Regions from separate parts of the Pollutimonas sp. M17 genome, predicted to be linked through region 3. Evidence: predicted binding sites of a transcription regulator. Region 3 holds the regulator's gene; each other region holds the start of a gene.
The links. Region 3 encodes HrcA, which represses chaperone genes, less so after heat shock. Its sites were predicted from a motif close to TTAGCACTCNNNNNNNNNGAGTGCTAA; they were not measured.

Region 1: the regulator HrcA is predicted to act here: its motif matches at 2,228-2,254, upstream of OEG81_RS03405 (co-chaperone GroES).
Region 2: the regulator HrcA is predicted to act here: its motif matches at 1,521-1,547, upstream of rpoH (RNA polymerase sigma factor RpoH).

What each region holds. Positions count from the first base shown of each region.
Region 1 covers NZ_CP107548.1:702,334-706,532, forward strand. The annotation lists gene OEG81_RS03395 (diacylglycerol kinase) at 1-41, opposite strand, end outside; gene groL (chaperonin GroEL) at 213-1,859, opposite strand; gene OEG81_RS03405 (co-chaperone GroES) at 1,890-2,177, opposite strand; gene OEG81_RS03410 (hypothetical protein) at 2,509-2,673, opposite strand; gene OEG81_RS03415 (MFS transporter) at 2,846-4,045, shown strand; gene OEG81_RS03420 (hypothetical protein) at 4,149-4,199, opposite strand, start outside.
Region 2 covers NZ_CP107548.1:3,709,386-3,713,584, reverse strand. The annotation lists gene fghA (S-formylglutathione hydrolase) at 1-155, shown strand, start outside; gene OEG81_RS17365 (ABC transporter substrate-binding protein) at 215-1,363, opposite strand; gene rpoH (RNA polymerase sigma factor RpoH) at 1,584-2,468, shown strand; gene OEG81_RS17355 (cation:proton antiporter) at 2,774-4,199, shown strand, end outside.
Region 3 covers NZ_CP107548.1:2,760,699-2,764,897, forward strand. The annotation lists gene hemH (ferrochelatase) at 1-999, opposite strand, end outside; gene hrcA (heat-inducible transcriptional repressor HrcA) at 1,071-2,081, opposite strand; gene OEG81_RS13005 (NAD kinase) at 2,200-3,099, shown strand; gene recN (DNA repair protein RecN) at 3,103-4,199, shown strand, end outside.

The sequences.
Region 1 (4,199 bases), 1.8 Mb from region 3:
AGGCCGCCTTTGCTTTTGTACGGTGATTGGTTCGAAGTCATGAGGGCCAGGGTTGCGCAGCGGGGCCGCGTTGGAAGTCGACGCTGCATTATAGGTTTTTTGTTGTTTCGGCTTTGCGCAGGGCGCGCAAATGAAAAAGCCCCCGACGAATCGGAGGCTTTGGACTGCATGCCCGGGCGCATGGCCCGGGCCGGGAAGGCAAGGGCAGTGGCTTAGAAGCCGCCCATGCCGCCCATACCACCCATGCCGCCCATGTCGGGCATTGCGGGGGCGGGCTTGTCTTCCACGATTTCAGCCACGGCGGCTTCGGTCGTGAGCAGCAGGCTGGCAACCGATGCCGCGTTCTGCAGCGCGGTGCGGGTGACCTTGGTGGGGTCCAGCACGCCCTGCTCGACCAGGTCGCCGTACTCGCCGCTAGCGGCGTTGTAGCCGTAGTTGCCCTTGCCGTTGGCCACGTTGTTGACCACAACGCTGGGCTCGTCGCCGGCGTTGGCAACGATGGTGCGCAGCGGAGCTTCGACGGCGCGCAGGACCAGCTTGATGCCGGCTTCCTGATCGACGTTGTCGCCCTTCAGGTTGGCAATGGCAGCCTTGGCGCGGATGAGCGCCACGCCGCCGCCGGGAACGATGCCTTCTTCGACGGCAGCGCGGGTGGCGTGCAGTGCATCTTCCACGCGGGCTTTCTTTTCCTTCATTTCGACTTCGGTGGCCGCACCGACGCGAATCACGGCAACGCCGCCTGCCAGCTTGGCAACGCGCTCTTGCAGTTTTTCACGGTCGTAGTCGGACGTGGCTTCGTCGATCTGCACACGGATTTGCTTGACGCGTGCTTCGATGGACTTGCTGTCGCCAGCGCCGTCGATAACGATGGTGTTTTCCTTGCCGACTTCGATGCGCTTGGCCTGGCCCAGGTCTTCCAGCGTGGCTTTTTCAAGCGACATGCCGGTTTCTTCCGAGATCACGACGCCGCCGGTCAGGATGGCGATGTCTTCCAGCATGGCCTTGCGACGGTCGCCAAAGCCGGGGGCCTTGACGGCGGTGGTCTTCAGGATGCCGCGGATGTTGTTGACAACCAGGGTGGCCAGGGCTTCGCCTTCGACGTCTTCAGCCACGATCAGCAGCGGGCGGCTGGACTTGGCGACTTGCTCCAGCACGGGCAGCAGATCGCGGATGTTGCTGATCTTCTTGTCGAAAATCAGGACATAGGGATCGTCCAGCACGGAAACTTGCTTGTCGGGGTTGTTGATGAAGTAGGGCGACAGGTAGCCGCGGTCGAATTGCATGCCTTCGACGACGTCCAGCTCGTTGTCCAGCGACTTGCCGTCTTCAACGGTGATGACGCCTTCCTTGCCGACCTTGTCCATGGCGTTGGCGATGATTTCGCCGATCGAGGAGTCGCTGTTGGCCGAAATGGAGCCGACCTGGGCGATTTCCTTGCTGGTGGTGCAAGGCTTGGACAGCTTCTTCAGCTCGTCCACGGCAACGGCGACAGCCTTGTCGATGCCGCGCTTCAGGTCCATGGGATTGATGCCGGCGGCAACGTACTTCAGGCCTTCTTCAACGATGGACTGAGCCAGGACGGTAGCGGTGGTGGTGCCGTCGCCAGCATTGTCGGAGGTCTTGGAAGCGACTTCCTTGACCAACTGGGCGCCGATGTTTTCGAATTTGTCTTTCAGTTCGATTTCCTTGGCAACCGACACGCCGTCCTTGGTGACGGTGGGGGCGCCGAAGGAGCGGTCAAGAACGACGTTGCGGCCTTTGGGGCCCAGGGTGGTCTTGACGGCGTTGGCGAGGATGTTTACGCCACGGACGATGCGCACACGTGCGTCGTCGCCAAATAAAACTTGCTTAGCAGCCATTGTAAAATTCCTTGATTGATTCGGGTGCGATTACAGAACCACGGCGAGGATTTCTTCCTCGCGGATGACGAGGACTTCTTCGCCATCGACCTTGACCGTTTGGCCGGCGTATTTGCCGAACAGAACCTTGTCGCCCACTTTCAGGTCAACAGGCTGAACTTTGCCGTCGTCGGACCGTTTGCCGGGACCAACAGCAATGACTTCACCCTGGTCGGGCTTTTCAGCGGCGCTTTCAGGGATGACGATACCCGAGGCAGTTGTGCGCTCGTTGTCCAGACGCTTGACGATCACGCGATCGTGCAAAGGACGCAGTGCCATGGAGGAACTCCTGTTCAATAAATGATTAATCAATAGGCAGAGGGGCGATGTTAGCACTCAACCCCTTCGAGTGCTAATTATAAGGACGATGTCGGGATCTTCAAGAGGGGGGAGATGGGTTGTTGCATTTTGAATCATTTACAGAGAAGGGAGCCATCCGGCTGTCGAATCCCCCGTCCTAAGATTCCAGGTATCAACTTCAAGACGCGGTTGCCCCCGGTATGAGGGGGAGGAGATGCTGGACGCCGCCGATTTTACAAGCGCGAGGACCCAGGGTCAGCGTCGTCACTAGGCAGGCAGAAGGATGCTGGTGGCGAACTGCCACCAGGAATTAACCCGAGTGGGCGCGCTTGCCGGGATTTTTCTTGTGGTGGGTATGCGAGCCACGCTCCTGGCTCACACGTTGGCCGCGGATTTGTGTAACGGTCACGCCCTTGGGAGCGGCGGGACGGGGAGTGCGCTTGCGATCGGCTTCAGTAACGATTTTGTTGCCCATGAAAATCTCTCTAGGTTGGTTAAGCTTGCTATTGTTCCACATTCGCTCGGTTTATTCTTGGCAGCGGAAAACAGGTCTGGGTTAATATAACTAAATACCATAAGCTTATTTCGAATCGAGATATATCTTGCCGGACACCGCAACACTCCACGAATCAGCAGAAGTCCCCACATTGTCTGGACGAGAACAACGCGGCAATATCGCACGTCTTACGATAGCCCAGGCGCTGGCGGGGGCGAACTCCGTGGTCGTCTACGCCACCGGCGCCATCATCGGCCACACGCTTGCGCCGGATAAAACGCTGGCGACCTTGCCGATATCCATTTTCGTGGTGGGCATGGCCGCCTGCATCCTCCCGGCCGGCACGATCGCGCGCCGGTATGGCCGACGCATGGCATTTCTGGCGGGGGCCGGTTGCGGCGTCCTGGTCGGTCTGCTGGCGGCGCTTGCAGTCATGATCGGCTCGTTCTGGCTGTTCTGCCTGGCGACCTTCTTCGGCGGAGCCTACGCCGCCGTGGTGCTCACCTTCCGCTTTGCCGCCGCCGATGGCGTCAGCCCGGCGATGCGGCCACGCGCCTTGTCGTTCGTGATGGGCGGCGGCGTCGTGGCGGGCGTGGTGGGGCCGCAACTGGTCACCTACACCATGTACCTGTGGCCGGCGCACATGTTCGTGGCCACGTTTATCGCGCAGGCGGCCGTGGCCGCGTTGTCCGCCATCGTCCTGCTTGGCGTGAAGCTGCCCAAGCCCAGCGCGGCCGAGATCGCGGGAGGCAGGCCGCTAGGCGTCATCGTGCGCCAGCCTCTCTTTGTCACCGCGGTGATTTGCGGCGCGGTTTCCTACATGCTCATGAATTTCCTGATGACCGCCGCGCCCCTGGCAATGCAGCTGTGCGGCCATTCGCAGGAGAACTCCAATCTGGGGCTGCAGTGGCACGTGATCGCCATGTATGCGCCCAGCTTCTTTACGGGCCGGCTCATCACGCGCTTCGGCGCCGGGCGGGTGGTGACGGCCGGACTGATGCTTACCGGCCTGTCGGCCGCCGTGGGCCTGACGGGGATCGATGTCGCCCACTTCTGGCTCACACTGATCCTGCTCGGCGTCGGCTGGAATTTCGGGTTCATCGGCGCATCCGCACTGGTGCTGGAGTGCCACCGCCCCGAAGAAAAAACGCGTGTCCAGTCATTCAATGACTTCATCGTCTTTGGCACGATGGCCATGGGTTCCTTCGCCTCGGGCGGGTTGCTGGCGGCCTATGACTGGGATATGGTGCTTTGGGTCTCGTTCGCACCGCTCGCCCTGGCGGTGCTTGCGCTGGCATTCGCTTCGTTCAATAACAGGCGGGTTCCGGCGGTGCAGGGGCGCGGCGATTGAACCGCTCCAGGGACCATGCCGCGGCATTGCAGTGGCGGGCGCCTTGCCGCGCGGCATGCCGGCGGCTAAGGGCCCTCGCTCGCCGGCGCGAGCGCCACGCTATTCACGATTCCCTTGCGGGCCACTTTACCCGCTCGGGTCCGGCGATCTCGAC
Region 2 (4,199 bases), 950 kb from region 3:
AACTTCACCCCGAGGCTTTTGAAGCAGCCTGCGCCCTGGCGCAGCAACCCCTTGTCCTGCGCCGCCATGCGGGCTACGACCATGGCTACTACTTCATTTCCACGTTCATCGAGGACCATGTGGCGTTCCATGCGGAACGCCTGGGCGCCGATTAAAGCCCGGGCGGCTTCCCTTCTGGCGATGACAGGCTCCAGGAGGCGCGCCTGTTCAAGGCCTACTTGAGCAGGCGCCATTCTCCATTTTTCACGACCAGCAGTTCCCGACCGCGCTCATCGAAGCCGCTGTGGTCTTCGGGGCTCATGTTGTAGACGCCCTGCGTGGCGACCAGTTCTCGGGTGTTCTCCAGGGCATCGCGCAGTGCGCTGCGGAATTCCCGGGTGCCCGGCTTGGCCGATTTGGCTGCCTGCGGGATGGCTTTTTCCAGCAGCAGGCCGGCGTCGAACACATTGGCGCCGAATGTGGCCGGCCGTTCGCCGTACATTTTGGTGTAGCGTGCGACGTAGTCTTCGGCGATTTTCTTCGATGGATTGCTGTCGGCGATTTCCGGCAGCACCAGCATCAGGCCGGCGGCCAGTATGGTGCCTTCGACGTCTTTGCCCCCCAGCTTCAGGAATGCGGGCAGCGCGGCGCCATGAGTCTGGTAGATCTGGCCTTTATAGCCCTGCTTGGCCAGCGTCGCCTGCGGCAGGACTGCCGCCGTGCCGGTGCCGGCAATCAGGACGGCATCGGGCTTGGCTGACAAAACCTTCAGCGCCTGGCCCGTGACGGAGCTGTCCGAGCGCTGATAGCGCTCGGTCGCGACGATCTTGATGCCGTTGTCCTGGGCCAGGCCGGTGAATACTTTCAGCCAGTTCTCGCCGTAGGCATCATTGAAGCCGATGAAGCCCGCCGTCTTGACGCCCGCCTTCGCCATGTGGCCGACCAGGGCCTTGGCGATGATGTCGTCGTTCTGGGTGGTCTTGAACACCCACTTCTTTTGCGGCGTCATGGGCAGGACGACGGCCGCCGTCCCCACCGGCGCCAGCATGGGCGTGCCCGATTCAGCCACGAACTGGAGGATGCCCATGGCATTGGGCGAGCCGGTCGGGCCGATGAAGGCGTCGACTTTTTCCTCGCTGATCAGCTTCTTGAAGGCGGTGACCGTCTGGGTCGGATCGCTGGCATCGTCCAGCGATATGTATTCCACCGTTAGGTCGCCGATTTTGGTCGGCAGCAGCGGCACTGTGTTTTTCTGAGGTATGCCCACCATGGCCGTGGGCCCGGTGGCCGAGGTGACCACGCCTATTTTGACCTGCGCGGCGGCGGGCAGGACGCCCGCCAGGGCAAACAGGGCGGCTGAACACGCGAATTTCTTCAAAAGCATGGAAACGGTCTCCGTGGCCCCCGGCGCGGGGGCATGAACAAAGGTAGGGCTTGCAATAGTTCCGCAACAGCGATTTTATAGGCTGGGCGGAACAAAATTCGAACTTTCGGCACGAAAAATGCTCTTATTACCTGTACATAGCTGGTTTTTCGCAAGATTAGCACTCGCGGCGCTGGAGTGCTAATATTAGAAATATGCCTTTTATAGGATCGCTTTATCGATGACTCATGCTTCGCAATCCTTGGCGCTGAGCAACAATCAGCTGGCCATGGCTATCTCCAATCCGGGTGCCTTAGGCACGATTGAAGCCTATATAAGCGCTGTGAATCGTCTGCCCATGCTTACTCAAGAGCAGGAAGTGGCGTTGGGCAAGCGTTTGCGCGATGATTCCGATCTGGATGCCGCCCGGCAACTGATTACCTCCCACTTGCGTCTGGTGGTGTCCATCGCCCGCCAGTACCTAGGCTACGGCCTGGCTCACGCCGACCTCATCCAGGAAGGCAATATCGGGCTCATGAAGGCCGTCAAGCGCTTCGATCCCGATCGCGGCGTACGGCTGGTGTCGTTCGCGGTGCACTGGATCAAGGCCGAAATCCATGAATACATCGTCCGCAACTGGCGGCTGGTGAAGGTGGCCACGACCAAGGCGCAGCGCAAGCTGTTCTTCAACCTGCGCCGCATGCGCCCCGATGGCCAGACGATGGATACCGAGCAGGTCAACGAGATTGCGCGCGAGCTCAACGTCCGTCCCGAAGATGTCAGCGAGATGGAAGTCCGCCTGTCGGGCCGCGAAATGGCGCTCGAAACCTCCGGTGACGACGAGGACGGCTATGCGCCGATTGCCTACCTGTCCGACGAGGGGCGGCAGGAGCCTTCGCGCATTCTCGAGCGCCGCTCTTACGATCATCTTCAGGGCGCGGGCCTGTCCGATGCGCTGGAAGGCCTGGATCCCCGTTCGCGGCGCATCGTCCAGGCCCGCTGGCTGCAGGACGAGGGCGGCGCCACGCTGCACGAATTGGCCGCTGAATTCGGTGTCTCGGCCGAGCGCATCCGCCAGATCGAAACCGCCGCATTCAAGAAGTTGCGCATGGCGCTGGCGGACTAGGCATCCGGCCAGGAAATTTTTTATTACACCTTTCCCGGCCCGTGCCCGAACTTAATCGTCCGGCTTGTGACTAATCTGTATGAACGGCGTATCGCCATCGATGCGCGAGCCGCCGATCATCGTCCGCTTCGGCTTCTCCTCTTCCCCTCCCTTTTGAAGCGGATGTTTATGGGACACTCCAAGTGTCCCATTTTTTATGCCTTGCGCCGGCCGGGGTAAAAAAATCCCGGCGCCCCGAAAAAATCCACCGAAAAAAGCGATATTCTTGAGCTTCTAAAGGGCTGGACGGCGAAAGGATTGCGATCATGCAGATAGGACACCTGGTATTTGGACTGGCCGGCCTGCTCGCGCTGGTGTCCTTCATGCCGCCGGTGGCCGGCCGCCTTCGGCTGCCCTATTCCGTCCTCCTGGCCATTGTGGGCTTCGTTCTTGGCTTGATCATACATGTCCATAGCTGGGCGCCGCTGGTCATGTCCGATTTCCTCGATTCGCTCCAGCATTTCGAGGTGTCGTCGGAGACCTTTCTCTTCGTTTTCCTTCCCATACTGCTTTTCGAAACCGCGCTGGCCTTGAATGTGCGGCGGCTGCTGGACGACATCGGCCCCATTCTGATGATGGCTATCGTGGCCGTCATCGTCTGCACGGTCGCGGTGGGTTTTTCGTTGAGCGCCGCGTCGGACTACGGCCTGGTGGTATGCCTGATGCTGGGCGCCATCGTGGCGACCACCGATCCGGTCGCCGTGGTGGGCGTGTTCCGCGAGGTCGGAGCGCCCAAGCGCCTGACCACGCTGGTGGAAGGCGAGTCGCTGTTCAACGACGCGGCGTCCATTGCCTTGTATTCCGTGTTGCTGACGGTCTTGTACGGCGGCGGCCAGTTGTCCACCGGCAAAGTATTCTATGGCTTCGTGCTCAGCTTCCTGGGTGGCGGCGTGGCGGGCTTCCTCATGGGGCGGCTGGCCAGCGGCCTTTTCATCTGGCTGCGCGGCTGGCCCACCGCCGAGATAACCCTGACCGTCGCCCTGGCCTATCTGACCTTCTACATCTCCGAGCACTATCTGGGCGTTTCCGGCGTGGTCGCCACCGTCATCGCCGGGCTGGTGGTGGGTTCGACCGGACGCACCCGCATGTCGCCGGCGACCTTCGAACAGTTGTCCAGCTCCTGGTCGCAGTTCGGCTTCTGGGCCAATTCCCTGATTTTCGTTTTCGCCGCCATGCTGATACCGCGCATGATCGCCGATATCACATGGATGCAGGTGCTGCTGATCCTGCTGGTGTTCGTCGTGACGCTTGCCGCGCGCGGCGTGATGGTATTCGGCGTGCTACCCCTGCTGGGACTGACGCGATTCGGCACCAAGGTCAGCCGTTCCTATAAAGCGGTGATGTGGTGGGGCGGCCTGCGTGGCGCCGTATCGCTGGCCCTGGCCCTGGCCGTGACCGAGCAGCATAACGTTCCCTACGAAGCGCGCCAGTTCATTGCGGTGGCCACCACAGGCTTCGTGCTGATGACTTTGTTCATCAATGGCACCAGCTTGCGCTTCCTGATACGGCGGCTGCGCCTGAACGAGCTCTCGCCCTTCGAGCGCACGCTGCGCAACCAGGCGGTGGTCGTCGCCCTGGACGACCTGCGCGAGAAAACCGACGAATTGGCGAGCAACGAGCATATCGGGGCCGATGTCCGGCATCGTGTGCATGCGGTCTTCGACGCCACGCTGGCCAGCGTGGACGGCGGCG
Region 3 (4,199 bases):
GCCGTTCAGGCAGGGCAGGTAACGGAACTGCCGGCCGCCCTCGGACAGAAAAGCATCCCGGCACTGCATCTGGATTTCCTCCAGGGTTTCCAGGCAGTCGGCGAGGAAACCCGGACACATCACGTCCACTTGGCCGATGCCCTGCCTGGCCCATTCGCGCAAGGTCGGTTCGGTATAAGGTTCCAGCCACCTTTCGGTGCCAAAGCGGCTTTGAAAGGATACGTGCAACCGTTCGCCGTCGGCGCCCAGCCGCTGCTTCAGCAGGCCCGCGGTTTCCATGCAATCGCGGTAGTAGGGGTCGCCCTGCTCGACGCTGCGGCGCGGCAGGCCGTGGAAGCTGAGCAGGAGCCGATCGGGTTTGCCGTTGGCGGCCCAATAGTCGCGCAGTTGTCTCGCCAGCGCGTCGATATAGCCCGGATCGTCGTGATAGCGCTTGACGAAACGCAGTTCGGGCTGGTCGCGCATCCGGGCGGCGCAGGCGGCTACGCTGTCGACCGCCGTCGCCGTGGTGCTGGCCGCATATTGCGGGTACATGGGCAAAGTCAGGATACGCTGGCAGCCGTCGGCGCGCAGCCTGGCAAGCGCATCGGCGATGGACGGATTTCCGTAGCGCATGCCCAGCTCGACGTGCGCCGCGATGCCTTGATCGGCCAGGCTGTCCCGCAGCCCCTGCGCCTGCGCCCGGCTCCAGACCAGCAGCGGCGAACCCTGCTCCAGCCATATTTCCTTATAGCGCGGCGCCAGCGCGGCAGGCCGGCGCGTCAGGATAAAGGCGCGCAAGATGGGCTGCCATATCCATTGCGGAATTTCGATGACGCGCGGATCGGACAGGAACTCGCCCAGATAGCGGCGTATCGCCCCCGGCGTCGGCTCGTCGGGCGTGCCCAGATTGATCAGCAGCACGCCTACGGGGCCCGGATCGCGGGGCGGCGGATCCGGATTGAAGGCCTGCGGGTCGGCGGGTTCGGGCAAGTAACGCGAAGAGAACAAGGAAGACATGTGGATCGAGGCCCGGATCAGGAAAATTAAGCCGCGGCGACCGCGCCGCCATGCATGGCGGCGCGGTCGCGTCAGGACTGGTTGTGGCTGAGCGCGTTGGACAATAGCCGCGCCGTGATATCGACGATGGGAATGACACGTTCATAGGCCATGCGCGAGGGGCCGATCACGCCCAGCGTGCCGACCACCGTTCCATCGACGCCATACGGCGCCGTAATGACGGACACGTCGTCCAGAGGAACCAATTGGGAGTCGCCCCCGATATAGATCTGCACGCCCTGCGCGCGGCTGGACACGTCCAGCAGTTGCAGCAGGTCGGTTTTCTTTTCAAACAAGGAGAACATGCGCCGCAGCCTGTCCATGTCGGAGGCGATGTCGGAAATGTCCAGCAATTTGCTTTCGCCGGAAATGACCAGCGATTCATCGGTGTCCGCCGTGGCGGCGCCGGCCTCGACGGCCTCTTGCATGAGGCGGGAAATGTCCGCTTGCAGCGAGGACAGTTCGTCGGCGATGGCAAGGCGTACTTCTTCGAAGGACATGCCGGCAAAATGCTGATTGAAGAAGTTGCTGGCCTCGAGCAGTTCCTGTTCGAGATAGTCGCGCGACACGAACAGGATGCGGTTCTGGACGTCGCCATCGGGGGTGACGATGATGAGAAGCACTCTTTTTTCGGAGAGGCGGATGAATTCTATCTGCCGAAAGACCTGGGCGCGCTTGGGCGCAAGGACGACGCCGGCAAATTGAGACAGATTGGACAGCAGGGCCGCGGCGGCCGTCACGGCCCTGCCCGGCTCGGCCGCGGGGAGAATCTGGCGGATCTGGCTGGCCGGCAGCACTTCGAAGCGCTGCACCGCCAGCAGGCGGTCGACGAACAGGCGATAGCCCTTGGGCGTGGGCACCCGGCCGGCCGACGTATGGGGGCTGTGGATCAGCCCCAGGTCTTCGAGGTCGGCCATGACATTGCGTATGGTCGCGGGCGACAGGTCGAACATTTTTGAGAGGGTCCGCGACCCCACGGGCTGCCCGTCGGCTATGTATCGTTCTATGAGCGCTTTCAGGAGCGCGTTCGCTCGGTCATCCATGGTTCTATTTTATGCAAACTTTCAGGCCGGGGTTGTCCTGCCCAGCGCCACAACCCGCTCGCGGGAACCTATAATCAACGGGTCCTATTATTCCACCAAACCAGCAGGTATTCGCCTTATGCATTTCAAAAACGTTGCAATCGTGGGCCGCTATCAGGACACCGGTCTTGACGCCCCTTTGCGCAAGCTGGCCGATATGCTGGGCGCCGCCGGCTGCAAAGTGCTGATCGAGGCCGATACGGCCAAGAATACCGGCATACGGGAACACACCGTAGCCTCTTACCAGGAAATCGGCAATCAGGCCGACCTGGCCGTCATCATGGGCGGCGACGGAACCATGCTGGGCGCGGCCCGCCAGCTGGCGCACAGCAATGTGCCCCTGATCGGCATCAATCACGGCCGGCTGGGCTTCATCACCGACATTCCCCTGCATAGCGCCAACGACGCCCTGGCCAGCGTCATCCAGGGCAACTACGAGGCCGAAGACCGCGTCCTGCTCGAAGGGCGCGTGGTGCGCGACGGCCAAACCCTTTTTTCAGGCGTGGCCCTGAACGACGTCGTCCTGAACCGCGCCGGGCGCGGCGGCATGATCGAAGTCAAGGTCGAGTTCGACGGCGCCTTCATGTACAGCCAGCGGGCCGACGGTCTGATCATCGCCACCCCCACCGGCTCGACCGCCTATTCGCTCTCGGCCAACGGTCCCATCGTCCATTCGCGCCTGAACGCCATCCTGCTGGTTCCGGTCGCGCCGCAAACCCTGTCCAACCGGCCTATCGTGCTGCCCGACAGCGGCACCCTGAGCCTTACCGTTACCGCCCTGGGCCGGGTAGAGTCCGGCGCCAGCGTCCACTTCGACATGCAGACCTGGTCCGACTGCCAGGCCGGCGACCGCATCGAGGTGCGCCGGGCACAGAATACGGTACGCTTCATCCACCCCACCGGCTACAGCTTCTTCTCCACCTTGCGACGCAAGCTGTACTGGAACCACATGCCGCAACCCTCCGACGAGGTCGAATAGCCCATGCTGCGTACTTTGCATATACGCGATTTTGTCATCGTCGAGCAGGCCGAAATCCAGTTCGACGCCGGGTTCACGGTCTTCTCCGGCGAAACGGGCGCGGGCAAGTCGATACTCATCGACGCGCTCTCGCTGGCCCTGGGCGCCCGCGCCGACGCCTCCGCGCTGCGCGAGAACGCGGCGCGCGCCGATATCTCGGCCGTGTTCGATCCTCCCGACACGCTGGGCGGCTGGCTGCGCGAACAGGAACTCGACGCCGACGACGCCCTGGTCCTGCGCCGCGTCATCGACAGCCAGGGCCGCAGCCGCGCCTTCATCAACGGCCTGCCGGTCACGCTGGGGCAACTGCGCGAACTGGGCGAATACCTGGTCGACATCCACGGCCAACATGCGCATCAAAGCCTGCTGAAATCGGCCAGCCAGCGCGAACTGCTGGACACCCAGGGCGGACATTTGCCTTTGGCCCGCCAGGTGCAGCAAGCCTGGCAGCAATGGCAGCATGCCCTGAAAGCATTGGACGCCGCCCGCGCAAACAGCGCCACGCTGCAGGAAGAGCGCGAACGCCTTGAATGGCAGTTGTCCGAACTGAATCGTGTGGGCCTTCAGCCCGGCGAATGGGACGCCATCAACAACGACCACAATCGCCTGGCGCATGCGCAGGCCCTGCTGGACGGCGCGACCCAGGCGCTGGCGGCCCTCGATAGCGATGAAGGGTCCGCCCAGCAGGCGCTGAACACCGCCGGGCACGCCCTGCAACAGTTGCTGCGCCACGACGCCCATTTGCAGGGCATCTACGACGCCATCGAGTCGGCGCGCATCTCGGCGGCCGAGGCCGTATCCGACCTGAACAGCTACCTGGACAGGCTCGAACTGGAGCCCGACCGGCTCGCCCAGGCCGAGCAAAGGCTTTCCGAAATCTTCGACCTGGCGCGCAAGTTCAAGATCGAGCCCGAGGATATCCCCGCCCTCGGACAAAGCCTGGAAGACCAGCTGAATGCCAGCCAGACCGCCGCCGACATCCCGGCGCTGGAGGCCCGCGAGCAAACAGCCCGGGCGGAATATCACCAGTTTGCCGCGCAGCTGAGCGCCGCCCGGAAAAA